One region of the Exiguobacterium sp. s78 genome, then DNA from elsewhere that is predicted to be linked to it. Evidence: riboswitches for the same ligand, from Rfam matches in the RefSeq annotation. Region 1 holds a riboswitch; the other holds the start of a gene.
The links. A riboswitch is a leader RNA that binds a small molecule or an ion and turns the genes downstream of it on or off. The one in region 1 is predicted to bind S-adenosylmethionine.
Positions count from the first base shown of each region.

Region 1 (8,031 bases):
TGATCGGGTTGAAGCCAGCGTCAACGGCAATGCCATTGTTGATGATTGATGCCGCGACGTCCGGTAAGACGCGTGGCGTTTGCCCGGCGATGATCGGAACGATTTTCAGCTTTTTCGGATTCTCGACGATCTTATCGACCGAACCGTTGCCATCGAAGTCGTCCGGTAGCTTGATCAGACCTGCTTCTTGCAGTAACAAGAGGGCACGTCCCATGTTCGTCGCTTCGTTTGGAACAGCGATTTTTCCGCCATTTGGAATGTCTTTGACGTCCTTGTATTTATCCGAGTAGATCCCCATCGGTGCGATGACAGTCGTCGCAATCGGCGATAGCTTCAAGTTATGTTCTTTCTTGAAAGCGTTGAAGTAGGAAATCGTCTGGAAAGCATTGGCGTCGATCTCACCCTCAGCCAGTGCCATGTTCGGCTGGACATAATCGGAGAACTTGACGAGCTCGATTTTGATGCCTTCCTTCTCTGCTTTTTTCGCGACATAATCCCAAACTTGTGTGTCTGAACCGCTGACACCGAGCTTGATCGTCTTTTCGTCTTCTCCTGATGCTGCGCACCCGGCAAATAAAATCGTCGTGAGTGTTGCTCCAATTGCTACTGCTTTTTTCATGGCTGAATCGCTCCCTTGATTAATGTCTTCTAATTTTTCGTGCGACGATGTTGCCTGTCGTCTGTAAGCCTTGGACTAAGATGACGAGAATCCCGACCGTGATGATCATGACTTTCGTGTCGAATCGTTGATAACCATAGGTGATCGCTAAGTCACCGAGACCACCGCCTCCAATCGCACCTGCCATCGCTGACGCCCCGATCAAGCCGACCGTCGCGATCGTTAAGTTCAGGATGAGTGAACCGAGTGCTTCCGGTAGGAGGAAGCGGAAAATCGTTTGAAACGGTGTTGCGCCCATCGCTTCTGCTGCTTCAAGAACGCCTTTATCGACTTCGAGTAAAGAACTCTCGATCAGACGCGCCATGTACGGTGCAGCGTAAAAGACGAGCGGGACGATTGCGGCTTCGGTTCCGATCGACGTCTGGACGATCAACCGTGTCAACGGGATGATCGCGACGAGTAAGATGATGAACGGAATCGAGCGGAAAATATTGACGATACTGTTGAAGAACGTGAACAGCGGGACATTTTCAAGCAATGCGCCTTTTCGCGTGACTACAAGCAGGATCCCGAGTGGTAAACCGATCAATGTCGAGAATAAGAGCGAAACGGATACCATCGTCATCGTCTGTAAAAATGCTGTCCAGATATCACTGTAGTTAACTAGCATGGGCAAGTACCTCCTCGACCGTCACCTGTGCCTGATCGATGTAGTGTAACGCTCGTTTTACTTCAGCCGGCTCACCGATCAGTTCAACGAGCAGAGTGCCAAACGGTGTCTCCTGCAACTCCGTGATGCTACCGTGCAAGATGTTGACATCGACGTCAAAGCGTTTCGCGACTTGTGACAAGAGCGGCTGCCCGGTGTGATGTCCGAGGAAATGAATCTTATAGATCGGATTCGCATTCCGGGACTCGATCAACTGGCGAATCGATGCTGGAATCTCGTCGTGCATGACGGAGCGAACGAAGTTTTTCGCTGTCTCGGTCTTTGGATTCGAAAAGACGTCGAAGACCGTTCCTGACTCGATCAACTTTCCAGCTTCGATGACGGCGACCCGGTCACAAATTTCACGAATGACGCCCATCTCGTGGGTGATCAAGAGAATCGTGATCCCGTACTCCGCATTGATACGTTTTAATAACTGGAGAATATGATGGGTCGTTTGGGGATCGAGTGCTGACGTCGCTTCGTCACATAAGAGGACGGAAGGTTGCGTCGCGAGTGCCCGGGCGATACCAACGCGCTGTTTCTGCCCACCCGACAATTGATCCGGATAATGATCCGCCTTGTCAGCGAGATCGACGAATTCGAGTAACTCCGTCACCCGGCGGCGAATTTCGTCTTTCTTGACGCCTGCGAGAACGAGTGGTTTCGCGACATTCGTAAAGACCGTGTTCGCATTCAATAGATTGAAGTGCTGAAAAATCATCCCGATCCGTTGTTTTGCATGGCGCAATTTTTTTGGAGACAGTTGCGTTAAATCTTCTCCATCGACCGTCACCGTTCCTGACGTCGGTCGTTCTAATAGATTGACACAGCGGAGCAGTGAACTTTTTCCGGCACCGCTAAAGCCGATGACACCAAAGATTTCGCCTTTTTCGATCGTCAGGTCGACACCGTCGAGCGCTGCGATCGTCTGATCTTTCGTGACGTACGTTTTTTTGACTTGATGAAATGCGATCATTCCGTTTTCCCCCTTCATTCAACAAAAAAGGTCCCTTCTTGAGAAACAAGAAGAGACCTGGATCCGCACAGTGGCAGAATCCACTCCACTCATCTCTCAGACATCTGTCTGATGGAATTGGCACAGTGCTCATAATGAGTCTGTTGCCGAGGTTTCGTAGGGCCAGTCCCTCCACCTCTCTGGATAAGTATTGCGGTATGAAATTCGTATGTGTGTTGTTGCGTTGTTGCTTATGTCGTAAAACTAATTTTTACATTACGGGTCGAAACTTTAAAAGTCAACCAACTTTGCAAAAATAATCCATTTGTCGCATATCGATGGATGAACAAGTTATGAGTTAGCTTACTCAACGGATCATGATTCGTCAAGAAAGATTTGACAAGTCATTTTTGGTCGTGCTACCATCGTTTCAATGATTATTCCGACAATTCCAATATGATATTTATCAAGAGTGAACGAGAGACCTGGCTCTATGACTTCACGGCAACCTGCAATCTGTAAGGTGCTCCGACCAGCAAAGCGCGGCTTTGGATGATACGGTGAAAAACTCGTGGGCGTCCAAGCAGTGACGTCGACGAGTTTTTTTCATGAATGGAGGAAAAATAGTAATGATGAACTATCCTGTATTGACTGGTGCTGAAGCGTTTTATTTTCAAGGGGGATCGATCGGCATTCTAATCTGTCATGGTTTTAATGCCACTCCGCAAAGTGTCCGCGACGTCGGTGAAGCATTCGCTGCTGAAGGTTTTACCGTCTATGCCCCGCGCTTACGTGGACATGGAACGAACGTCCGCGAGTTTGAACAATCGACTGCTCGATGTTGGAAGCAAAGCCTGAAAGACGGCTATGAACGTTTACAAGAAACATGCGATCAAGTCTTCGTCATCGGTCAATCGATGGGTGCGACGCTTGCACTGTCACTCGCCGCTGACGGCATTCCGTTCGCCGGCATCATTACGATCAATGCCGCACTCTCCGTTCCATCCTATGAAGCACTTTCGTTCGAGGACGGTCCAGAGTATTTACCAGAAGGCGCACCGGACATCAAACGGTCTGCTTTCGAAATCATCTATGACCTCGTTCCAAGTCGTTGTGCGTTCGAACTCGTCCGTCTGATGGATGAGACGAAAGGACGCCTCGGATCGATCCTTCTGCCGACATTAATTCTCTACTCGGCGACCGATCACGTCGTTCCGCCGTCGAGCTCGGATTATCTGCATCAGCACATCGGAACGAATGATAAACGAAGCTACTGTTTACTGAACTCGTACCACGTCGCGACCCTCGATCATGATCAGGATTTGATCGTTCGTGAGACGATCCGTTTTATCGAACGCTCAAGCCGGTTCTCACAGGAAACGGGATAATAAAAAAACAGCTATTCACTTAGAAGCGAATAGCTGTTACATCAAAGGACGACCGCGACCGGTTCGTCTTTTTTAATTTTCTTGGTGCTGCACCGATTGGAGCGGCTTCGGTTTTCCAGGCACCTCATGGCAATGGCGGCACCGTGGCTCATACGATTCTGAAGCGCCGACTAGAATGATCGGATCATCGTAGTTCGCTGGTTTTCCATCAATCAACCGTTGTGTTCGGGAAGCCGGATCACCACATGAAAGACAGATGGCTTGCAGCTTCGTCACGAATTCTGCGCGCGCCAGTAATTCCGGCATCTTGCCGAATGGCTCTGCCCGGAAATCTTGATCAAGACCCGCACAAATGACACGTTTTCCGTCTTGTGCGAGTGCTTCGATGACTTGTACGATCTCATCATCAAAGAATTGAACTTCATCGATTCCAACGATTTGTGTTTCCTCCGCTACTGCTGCGTAGAGATCACGACTCGTCGCCATCGGAATCGCCACGACGGAGTTGCCGATATGAGAGACGACATGCTCTTCATGGTACCGGTCGTCGATTGCCGGCTTGAATACTTGAACGGGCAGTTTGCCGTACTGCGCCCGTCTGACACGACGAATCAACTCTTCCGATTTCCCGGAAAACATACTGCCACAAATTACTTCGATCCAGCCGTACTGATTTATTACATGCATCATCGTCCGACACCGTCCTCTAAAAATAGTCACTTTAACGAGTATAGCCCGAAACGGTATCGAGAAAAAGGGTTGACTTCCGGAAATCAAAATTCATTTTTTCTTTACCTAGAATTTTTGTCCTTTCATTCCAACCGTCCCCTATTTCCTGTACACTGAAGAAGAAGACTCTCACGAAAGAAGGTGTCCCCGATTCATCATCTCTTACATGACATCCTGCACCAATATGGTGCCCTTGGTCTCTCCGTCCTTCTCGCAGGTGGTATCGTGGGATTGCCGGTTCCTGATGAGACCCTGCTCGTCCTGTCCGGTTTTTGGATGCATCAAGGCAATCTACCACTCGTCGGTACGATTCTCGCCGCTTACGCCGGCAGTTGTATCGGGATGACGATCAGCTATTTACTCGGATTAAAACTCGGTATGCCACTATTACACCGCGTCGGACCGAAAATGCGTATCTCAGAAAAACATATTCTTTCCGCTGAAGCCGGATTTCGTCGTTACGGGAAATCGGTCTTGATCATCGGTTACTACATACCTGGTCTCCGCCAACTCTCCGCCTTTTTTGCAGGTGTCTCGAAAATGCCGTTTCGCGTGTTTGCGAGTTATGCGTATACAGGTGCGTTGATTTGGATCAGCGTGTTCTTAGGCGCCGGCTACTTCGTCGGTCGTCATCTCTCGTTCCACAAAGTCATGGACTATATCTTGGCACATCCGGAAGTCATGCCGTATTTAATCGGGATTGCCGGTGGAATCGCCTTCTCCTTCGTCTTGAAGACGTATCTCGCGTATCGTTCACAATTCAGTCTATACAAAAACAGCCTGCTTCCATAATGGAGGCAGGCTGTTTTTTTAAGAACCAACAAGTGATTACTTGCGGCCGTATTTTTTGTTGAAGCGATCGACACGACCATCTGCCGCATTGAACTTTTGACGACCTGTGTAGAATGGGTGCGAGTCTGAAGACACATCCACACGGATGAGTGGGTACTCGTTACCATCTTCCCAAGTGATCGTTTCGTTCGAAGAACGAGTAGAACCGCTTAAGAATTTGTACTCAGTCGTTGAATCCATAAATACTACTTTGTTGTAGTTAGGGTGAATTCCTTGTTTCATGGTTGATTTCTCTCCTTCCGCCCTGGTTCATTTGCTGAGCCAGAGTAAGTTACCTTCCTATACTAAACGATTTTTTTACGCGTCGCAATAGTTATTTTTCCGTCGTCGTTTCCTTCTTGACGGTACGCGGTTTAGCCGGTGCGCGTCGGACCGTCTTCTTCTTTTCTTTCTCGAGTTCAACGAAAAATTCTTCATTATTTTTCGTATCGCGAATCTTACGCAGGAACGTATCGACGAACTCGTTCGACTCATTCATCGTCCGGCGAATCGTCCAAAGCGCATCGAGTTGCTCTTTCGGAAGCAACAGTTCTTCCTTCCGTGTACCGGACTTCCGAATGTCGATCGCTGGGAAGATCCGACGCTCTGACAGCTTACGATCAAGATGCAACTCCATGTTGCCCGTCCCTTTGAATTCCTCATAGATGACGTCATCCATGCGCGATCCTGTCTCAACGAGAGCTGTCGCAAGAATCGTCAAACTACCACCGTGTTCGATGTTTCGCGCTGCCCCAAAGAATCGTTTTGGCTTATGGAACGCAGCCGGGTCGATCCCCCCTGAGAGCGTCCGACCGCTTTGCGGTACCGTTAAGTTATAGGCCCGTGTTAGACGTGTGATCGAATCCATCAAGATGACGACATCCTTCTTGTGTTCGACGAGTCGCATCGCCCGCTCGAGGACAAGCTCAGAAATCCGGACGTGGTTGTCTGGTGTTTCGTCAAACGTCGAGCTGACAACGTCTGCTCCCGGAACCGAGCGCTCAATATCTGTTACTTCCTCAGGTCGCTCATCAATCAAGAGAATGATCAGTTCGACATCCGGATGATTCTCCTGAATCGAATTTGCGATTTCTTTGAGGAGTGATGTCTTCCCTGCTTTTGGTGGTGCGACGATCAAACCACGTTGACCAAACCCAACCGGTGCGATCATATCCATGACACGAACGGATAGATGGCGTGGTTCTGTCTCAAGTCGCATTAGACGATCCGGATAGATCGGTGTCAGTGCCGGGAAGAATAGACGGTTACGGGCTGTATCCGGTGCTTCACCGTTGACGGCTTCCACGCTAAGTAATCCTTGGAACCGTTCGTTTTCCTTCGGCGGACGGACTTTACCTGTGACGACATCACCATTACGTAGATTAAAGCGTCGGATTTGAGATGCTGCGATATAAATATCTTCAGAGGATTGGGAATAATTGATAGGACGAAGGAAGCCAAAGCCACCATCGTTTTGCATTTGTGGATTGCCAGGGATGACTTCGAGTACCCCTTCGAGGAAATAAAGACCAGTCGATTCAGCCTGTGCTTTTAAAATCTTGAACATCAACTCGCGTTTACGGGCTTCCCGGTATTGTGGGACATTCTTCGTCTTTGCGATTTCATAGAGTTCTTTTAATGTCAGTTGGCTCAATTGAGCCAGTGTATAGGAGCGTTCTGGTTTATCTTTTTTATCAGTTGTTGGCATGTTCTTCACCTATTCTTTATAAATTCAACTGCATTCAGCATACTTCCATACATACATCAGGAGGTATGTAATTTTATTCGTGAACTAAAGGTATCATATTTTTTTTAATTCGTCGTCAACAATCCTCTGCGTTTCTTACTTTGTAATATTCAAGGATATTATTTCAGTTATGTTACAAAAGCATCTGTTTTGTCTTCTAACTGAAAAAACGTTTTCAAGTGTGCTCGTGCTAAGATATTCCTGCAGACAAAATTCTTACACAGTTGTAAGGTAGACTGCTTAATCACACACTTAATGATTTCATCATATAACTTACGGACGCAACACACTACATTTAAACGGAGGAATTCTTAACATGAAACGTTTTCTAGCATCGATCGCGACGGCAGCCTTAGTGGTTTCAGGTTTTACATCAGTGGGTACAGGTAAAGTTGAAGCAGCGACAGTCACGAAAGTCAAGATCACGGACAACGGTCTTCGTGTTCGGACAGCACCTTCTACGAAAGCAAGCATCGTCGGGAAAGTCAACGCTGGTCAAGTCTTTACATACAAAGGCAAATCAGGCAGCTGGACAAAAATCTCATACGGCGGTAAAACACGCTATGTCTACTCACAGTACACAAAGACATACAAATCATCTTCTAGCGCTAAAAAATCAACGAGCTCTTCTTCTAAACGGACGAAAATCCTGAGCGAAGCAGCAAAACATAAAGGTACACCTTATGTATGGGGCGGAACGACGACTCGTGGATTCGACTGCTCTGGTTTCACAAGCTACGTGTACAAGAAAGCGGCTGGTAAAACATTGCCACGTACGTCTTCTTCACAATATTCTTCTTCTAAGAAAGTCAGTGTTTCAAAAGTACAACCAGGAGATCTTGTCTTCTTCTCACACGGTAGCGGCATTCAGCACGTTGGGATCGCAACAAGCAAGTCAAGCATGGTCAACTCAGAAACAGGTGGCGTTAAATACTCAAGCTTCAAATCAGGGTACTGGGGTTCACGCCTTGTCGGCGCAGGATCTTACCTATAATTCATCATCTCAAAGCGGTTGAGCATTGGCTCGATCGCTTTTTTTCATCTCATTCA
Region 1 is NZ_JACSNB010000001.1:65,510-73,540, reverse strand. Features, by position in the region: gene KNQ18_RS00420 (MetQ/NlpA family ABC transporter substrate-binding protein) at 1-619, opposite strand, end outside; gene KNQ18_RS00415 (methionine ABC transporter permease) at 639-1,289, opposite strand; gene KNQ18_RS00410 (methionine ABC transporter ATP-binding protein) at 1,279-2,307, opposite strand; SAM riboswitch class I at 2,394-2,497, opposite strand; SAM riboswitch class I at 2,747-2,848, shown strand; gene KNQ18_RS00405 (alpha/beta hydrolase) at 2,916-3,674, shown strand; gene KNQ18_RS00400 (thymidine kinase) at 3,747-4,361, opposite strand; gene KNQ18_RS00395 (DedA family protein) at 4,545-5,195, shown strand; gene KNQ18_RS00390 (type B 50S ribosomal protein L31) at 5,232-5,477, opposite strand; gene rho (transcription termination factor Rho) at 5,569-6,942, opposite strand; gene KNQ18_RS00380 (C40 family peptidase) at 7,298-7,975, shown strand.

Region 2 (8,031 bases), 190 kb from region 1:
AAACCATGGTGCTGCCGTTGGACAAAAAGTCGCGACGACAGGATATGTCAAAGAATGGTTACTTGGCGGCTACAGTGATAAGTTCGATACAGACTTAGCGGTCACGGAAATCAGTACGGTCAATCTCGTAAAGGGTGCGCTCAACGAAGGATTACCAGCAAGCATCGTTCTTGGCGATGAAGGGGTCTTGATTCCAACGCAAGTCGTCGACAACGATTCGTTCGCTCAGTTTGATCCAGAAGAAGATGCAATCGACTTATACGAAAGCTTAGAAGGTATGCGTGTCGCTTTACCAAACGCGATCGTCACAGGACCACAAGCGAACCGGACGATTCCAGTTCGGACGCAGACAGCGGATAAGGTCTATACGAAACGTGGAACGCCGATCCTGACGAAAGACAACGTCAACCCGGAGCGTCTCTTCGTCGAGATGGGAAGCTCGTCGTACCGTGCAAAAGCTGGTGATACGTTCAACGGAACGATTGAAGGTGTCATGAGCTATAACTATTCGGCGTATAAAGTCCTTTCAAAAGCAGCTGATCTTCCGCCACTCGTCACGCGCGAAGCAGATCGTCAACCGACGAACATCGAAACGGGTAAATCACGTTTGACTGTTGCTTCGTACAACGTCGAGAACTTTGCTTCAACAGCAGACGAAGGAAAAGTCGATCGCGTCTCAGAAGGAATTGCAACGTTCTTGAAGACACCGGACATCGTTGGTTTGACAGAGATGCAGGATAACGATGGCGCAACAGATAGCGGCACAGTCGATGCTTCGAAATCATTCGAGACATTGATCGCGGCGATCGAAGCGAAAACGGGTGTCCGCTATGCCTATACGGACATCGCACCAGAAGACAAGAAGGATGGTGGACAGCCAGGCGGAAACATCCGTGTCGGATTCCTCTACAATCCAGCACGTGTATCGCTCGCACCAGGTGAAAAAGGTGGCGCGACGGAAGCCGTTACGGTGGAAAATGGTAAGTTAACGAAAAACCCGGGTCGTATCCAACCGACGGATCCGAACTTCGCGAGTTCACGGAAACCGCTCGTCGCTGAATTCCTCTTCAATGGTGATTCGTACCATGTTATCGTCAACCACTTCAACTCAAAAGGTGGCGACGGAGCTGACTTCGGTAAGAACCAACCGGTCGTACGTAAGAGTGAAGTCCAGCGTCATGCGATTGCGAACATCGTCCAAGATTTCGTCTCTGAATTGAAAACGGAAGTCAAAGGCTCAAACGTTGTCGTTCTCGGTGACTTAAACGACTTCCAATTCTCGAAGACGCTTGATATCTTAAAAGGTGATAACTTGTGGAACACAGTTGACGATCTGCCGGAATCAGAGCGGTACTCGTACGTCTACAACGGAAACGCTCAAGTGCTCGACCATATCTTAATCTCGAACAACTTAAAACGTTATACGTCTTCAGATATCGTCAACATCAACTCAGAGTATATGGAAGCAGACGGTAGCGCGAGTGACCACGATCCAGCGATCATCTCGATTCAAGGTGCAGAGACGGCCGTACCGGTCAAAGGAAAAGCAGAAATCGGCATCTGGCGTGCTGTCCAAAAAGGGAAGCATATCTTCATTGAGCGTAAATTAGGTCGTCATTGGTTAAAAGCAAGTGAAACGCATGGTGATCAACAAGGCGAATTGCTCGCACTTCGTGTTTCGCAAGGACGTCCGTACATTCAAGTGAAAGTCAAAAAAGGCAAAACAATCTGGCTTGAATTATCGAACACGTATAAGTTGAAAGAAACAACAAAATATCAATAAATCAAAAAGCGGACTTAGCGGTCCGCTTTTTTGCGTGCTGGAATAAAAAGCGAAAGAAGTGAGAGTGTACTGATCGAGAGTGTCGAAATTAAAGCGATAGACAGAGGGATGGCGCGGAACATATACGTGAAGTGGATCAAGATTAAAAAAAGGATGATAGCAAGACCAGGAATGAATTTCTTAGAGAGCAGCATACCCGATCCAGGAACAAGTAACTCGAAACCGAGCCGTTGATTGAGTCGGACATCTTCATGTGCATTAGCCAAGCTAAACGATACGGTCAACGCGACAAGAATCATCCAGCCGGAAAATAAGTATTGTTGAATCGGCAAAAAAGCAATGGATTCATAAATGAAATACAGTAAAACCATAGGTCAACTCCTTCATATCATTATGTTATTTGGAAAAGCATTGAAAGTTTGGCTTACGAATTCTAATGATACCGAGTCGAGAATCGGAGAGCAATCAAAAATCGTTTAGAATGAAATAAAAGAATGTTCACACATTTTAATAAAAGGGGAAAATCATTTAGTATGTGTATTAAATACTTTCAAGAATCGTTTAAACAAAAGCTTTTTTGAAATGGGAGCGCTCTCATGAAATATGTCGGATTTGTGGACGAAAGATGTGATTTAGACAAATGAGAGCCGATGACTGTTCGAAGGAATGATTTTCTTTTAAAATAAAGGTAATGAAATAGAAGGAGGCGAAACGAGGGCATGAAAAAATGGCTAATCATCGGAGTAGCAGCAGTAGCCTTTTTCGGCTACGAAAACATTCCAATGGAACAAGCAGAAGCCGATTACCCGAAAAGCGGCGGCAAGCTGATTGATCGATATAGCAGTGAGTATCCGGGATACGACTGGGAAGTCAGACGGACATCAACGGAGGAATTCGTCGCCTTGACGAAGGATGGTAAGGACTACGGGAAGTATCGTTTCAAGAACGGGGTGACGACGCAAGGCGCGGTCTTGAATAAGGATACGGAATCTTCCTTGAAGAAAAAAGGGTGGACCGCAGTGAAGTCCTACCGTAAAGGCAACACGAACTACATGTTGAATCTGGATCATGCCGCCGTCTATGAGAAGAAAGGCAATTACGTGACATATTTCTTCGATCAACATGACGGCAATAAAGTCAAAGCGACGCTTGCGATTCCAAAAGACGTCGAAGCGAAGAAAAAAGGCTTCTACGGTACGGCGTCGAATGCGTTACGAACGACAGATGAGAAACTGATGCTTCGGTTGATGAACTGGGAACGAGCCGACTATAAATTAAATCCATTAGCACCGTACACGGCACTGAAGCCGGTTACACGTGGTCACAGCGAAAACATGGCGAAGAATAATTTCTTCTCGCATACGGATCCACAAGGGCGTGACCCGTTCGATCGAATGGAACAAGGTGGTATCAAGTTCATGGGAGCCGGTGAGAATCTCTCAATGGGCTATCCGAACGTCTTTGCGGCGCATTGGGGTTTGATGAACTCAAAAGGACACCGCGATAACATCCTTCAAAAGAGCTTCAAGCAGGCGGATGTCGGTGTAGCATTCCGAGATAATTCACCGTACTTCACGATTAATTTCCGAACACCTTAAATAGAAGAATGGAGGACGATATCGCTCGATGTCGTCCTCTTTTTTACGAGTTAGTTCGTTCTATACTACAGGTAGGAGGTGGAGCAGTTGAAAATACGTCGATTGACGGTTGAAGATGCAACTCTTTACAAAGCACTGCGGTTAGAAGCCTTACGAAACCATCCGGAAGCATTCGGTTCTGATTACGAAGCAGAAAAAGATCGACCCATCGAACGGTACGCAACTCGTCTTGAAAGCGAACAGTCGATGACGTTCGGTGCGTTTCATGAAAATGAACTCGTCGGTGTCGTCACGATCGTCAACTTAGAGCCGTTCAAGATGCGACATCGAGCGAATCTATTTGCGATGTACGTCGCGCCAAGCGCCCGAAAGCAACAGGTCGGACGACAACTCGTACAAGAGGCATTACGTACATTAAAGCAGCATCCTGTGATTGAGCAAGTCCATCTCTCGGTCGTCCGGACGAATGAAGCTGCTAAAGCGTTGTATCGATCACTTGGTTTTGAATCATACGCGATTGAACCGCGGGCGCTGAAAATCGATGATACCTATCATGATGAAGAACTGATGTGGTATCGGTTCTAACACAAAACGACCGGAATTCAAAGAGAGGTGATCTCGTTGAATTCCGGTCGTTTTTTACATCAGTTTGCCCATTCAGGTTTACTGAAGCCCTTGAATGATTTTTCGATGACTGTATTGAAAGCGTCCGATTCGACGGCTGCTTTTAAGTCTTTTGCGACTTGTTTGTCCGCATCTTTCGTTTGGACAGCGACGAGGTTACGGTATTGTTCGTCCATCGTCTCAAGCGCTAACGCATCAAGTAAGTCGAATTTCGCAGCAAGTGCGAAGTTCCCTGGAACGGCTGAAATGTCGACACTTTCGACGGCGCGTGGCAATTGAGCCGCCTCGAGTGGTTTAATGACGAGTTTCTTCGGATTCTTGACGATATCTTTCTCTGAAACGGTTAGTGGATCGACATCCGGCTTCAGTTCAATCCAGCCTTGTTCCGCAAGTAAGTTCAGTGCTCGTGCTTGGTTCGTCGGATCATTCGGCGTCGCGACTTCAGCACCTGTCTTGACGTCGTCAAGTGTCTTCGCTGTCTTGCTGTATAGTCCCATCGGTGCTGTTGGAACCGTGATGAGTCCTTTTAAATCGAGGTTCTTTTCTTTAGAAAACGTCTTGAGATAGATCGAGTGTTGGAACAAGTTGGCGTCGATGTTCCCGCTACCGAGGACGATATTCGGTTGGATGTAATCGCTGAACTCGACGATTTCGACTTTATAGCCTTTCTTTTCGAGTTGTGGCTGGATCGCTTGTTTGACCATGTCGCTATACGGACCACTCGTCGCACCAATCTTGATCGTCTTGTCTTTTTCATCAGCACTGCTGTCTCCACATCCCGCGAGGACTCCTGCACCAAGTAAGGCTGTTGCTAAAAAGGCATATCGTTTTTTCATGATTCCACTCTCCCTTTGTATGTATGATTAGCGTTTATCTGTTTTTCGCGCCAGTTGATTGCCAAGTGCTTGAATACTTTGAACGATGACGATGAGCACGACGATCGTCACGATCATGATGAGATTATCGTAGCGATAGTAACCGAAACGGATCGCGAGGTCACCGACACCACCGCCGCCGACGATACCAGCCATCGCTGAGAAGCCGATTAAGCTGATCGTCGTTAATGTGATGCCCTGAATGATGCCAGGGAGTGCTTCCGGTAAGAGGACACTGACGATGATCCGCAAGGGTTTCGCCCCACATGCTTCTGCTGCTTCAATCAAACCAGGCGGAATCTCGCGGAGTGATGTTTCGACAAGGCGCGCGAGAAACGGAATCGCTGCGACACTAAGGCTGACGGACGCTGCCGTCGGACCGATCGTATTGTCGAGTAAGAACTTCGTTAATGGAATGAGGGCAACCAGCAAGATGATGAACGGTAGCGACCGGACGATGTTGACGACGAAGTCAAGAACACGGCGGACGGCAAGGTTTTGAAAAAATAATCCCCGGTCGGTGACGAACAAGAGAATTCCGAGCGGAATCCCGACGACCAATGCGAAAGCAAGTGAAATACCAACCATCCATGCTGTCTCGCCGAGTGCCTTCAAGAGCTCCGGTAACATCGTTTGAATACGATCAAGCCACATCCTGAATCACCTCGAGTGCGTGAAGTTCCGTCGCGAGCCAGTCAAGGGCAGGAGCGATTTGATCGGATGATCCCGTCAAGCTGACAATCAGGACACCGAAGGCGACGTCTTGAATGTAGTCGACCTTGCCGTGCAAGATGCTGACTGAGATATCGTAACGGCGGATCGCTTCTGATAACGTACTTTCACCGGTCTTCTCGCCTGTGAACTGCAAGCGGATGATCTTACCTGGGGTTGCCTGTAAGATGCGTTCCGGCAATTCGATTTGTAATGCCGTATCGACATAATGTTGCGTCACCGGATGCTTAGCTTGACTGAACAAGTCATAGGTTGAGGCGACTTCGACGACTTCACCTTGCGACATGACCGCGACGCGATGGCAAATCTGTTTGACGACATCAATCTCATGCGTGATGAGGACGATCGTCAATCCGAGTCGTTCATTCAAATCCTTCAGCAGTTCAAGAATCTGTAGTGTCGTAACGGGATCAAGAGCGGATGTCGCTTCATCACATAACAAGACGGTCGGATTGTTTGCGAGTGCCCGGGCAATCCCGACGCGCTGTTTCTGCCCACCGCTTAATTGACTCGGGAAGTTCGTCTCAAATCCTTCAAGTCCGACGAGCGAGACGAGTTCGCGAATTCGCTCCGGGAAATCTGCACGTTTGACGCCAGCGGCCTTGAGTGCAAAAGCGATGTTATCCGCGACGTTGCGTGACTGGATCAATTGGAAATGCTGAAAGATCATTCCTGTCCGCAAGCGAAGTTGACGTAAATCTGCTTTTGACATCCCGCCGAGCGAGACACCGTCGACCTTGACGGTTCCTTGTGTTGGATGCTCGAGCCCGTTGATCAGGCGAAGCAACGTACTTTTACCGGCACCAGACTCACCGATGATTCCGAAGATTTCTCCTTTTTGGATCGTCAAATCGACATCCCGTAATGCAAAAATCGGGGTCCGGTCTCGAACGAACCGTTTTGTAATGTGTTTGAATTCAATCATCCGCTCATCTCCTCATACAAAAAAAGTCGCTTTTTCCTAGTAGCAGAGCAACCAGAAAAAAGCGACGAAAGTGTAAGATTTCGTAACTTATCTCTCAGAATGAAAATCATTCTGTAGGATGTGGCACCGTTCCTTACAGGTGGTTGCCGGACGTCGTTGGGCCTAATCCCTCGGTCGCTCTCGATAAGTAGTTATGCTGTTGGGATTTACTTTAACGGAAATGATTCCCATCTGTCAAATGTTTTTTCAGAATTATTCCGCAACAGGTGTCCGGAACAGGTTGAGCGTTCCGATTCGATCGACGGCTTCTTCTAGACGTTCGACGTCAGCAATCAAGCTAATCCGGACGTAGCCTTCACCGTATTCGCCGAAAAATGATCCCGGGGTCACGGCGACGTGTGCTTCGTCAAGTAGATGATCGGTGAAGCTTTGGGACGTGTAACCTTCTGGAACAGGAAGCCAGACGAAGAAGGAACCGCCTGGGCGTGGACCACTCCAACCAATCGCATCGAGTTTTGCGAACAACGCATCGCGTCGTGTTTCATACAAGCTACTTAACTCACGGACGCACGTTTGGTCACTCGTGAGGGCAACGGTCGCCGCATGCTGAATCGGTGTGAAGGCACTGACGTAGAGATGTTCTTGGTATGTTTCGATGCTTGAGATGACGGACGGATTTCCGATCGCGAAGGCAATCCGGAAGCCGGACATGTTGAAGCGTTTTGAGAGTGAGAATAGCTCGATCCCGACGTCTTTTGCCCCTTCCGTCTGCAGGAAGCTTCGCGTCGGACCATCGAAACTGATGCCGCCGTATGCTAAGTCATGGACGACACAGATATCATGGGCATCGGCGAAAGCGACTGTCTGTTCGAAGGCTTCTGCCGTCGCGGTCGCACCCGTCGGATTACTCGGGTAGTTGAGGAACAACATCCGGGCACGCTCGACGTCCGTCGTATCAAGTAAGTCGTAATCCGGTAAGAAGTTATTTTTCTCAAGTAACGGAAGCGTGATCGGGAATGCGCCAGCAAGTGCTGCGCCAGACAGGTAATCCGGGTATCCTGGATCCGGAACGATGACACCTTCTCCAGGGTTGACGATCGTCTGCGGTAAGGCGACGATGCCGGCTTTACTGCCGAGGAGAATTGCGACTTCCGTTGCCGGATCGATTGTGACACCGAATTCAGTCGCATAAAAGCGCGCGACGGCTTGCTTTAGAAAATCATGTCCACGAAACGGTGGATATTGAAGGTTCGTTGGCTCGTCGATGGCTTGTTTTAAGGCATCGAGAATATGTACAGGCGTCGTCTGGTCGGGTGTTCCTTGACCAAGTGTGATGACATCGTGTCCGGCAGCTTTCACAGCACCGATTCGGTTCGCGAGTTCAGCGAAGACAGGAGCAGGAAGCCGATCAATGGCGATGGATGGAGCGAAATGTTTCATGGATGAATGCCTCCTTCGTGGTATTGTCGTCAAGGATAACGAATATTCAGTCAA
Region 2 is NZ_JACSNB010000001.1:255,757-263,787, forward strand. Features, by position in the region: gene KNQ18_RS01245 (chitobiase/beta-hexosaminidase C-terminal domain-containing protein) at 1-1,783, shown strand, start outside; gene KNQ18_RS01250 (hypothetical protein) at 1,798-2,154, opposite strand; gene KNQ18_RS01255 (CAP domain-containing protein) at 2,503-3,381, shown strand; gene KNQ18_RS01260 (GNAT family N-acetyltransferase) at 3,469-3,966, shown strand; gene KNQ18_RS01265 (MetQ/NlpA family ABC transporter substrate-binding protein) at 4,026-4,841, opposite strand; gene KNQ18_RS01270 (methionine ABC transporter permease) at 4,869-5,534, opposite strand; gene KNQ18_RS01275 (methionine ABC transporter ATP-binding protein) at 5,524-6,537, opposite strand; SAM riboswitch class I at 6,622-6,727, opposite strand; gene KNQ18_RS01280 (aminotransferase class I/II-fold pyridoxal phosphate-dependent enzyme) at 6,790-7,977, opposite strand.
Region 2: it holds a riboswitch for S-adenosylmethionine, as region 1 does, so the genes downstream of both, KNQ18_RS01275 (methionine ABC transporter ATP-binding protein) here and KNQ18_RS00405 (alpha/beta hydrolase) in region 1, are expected to answer to the same signal.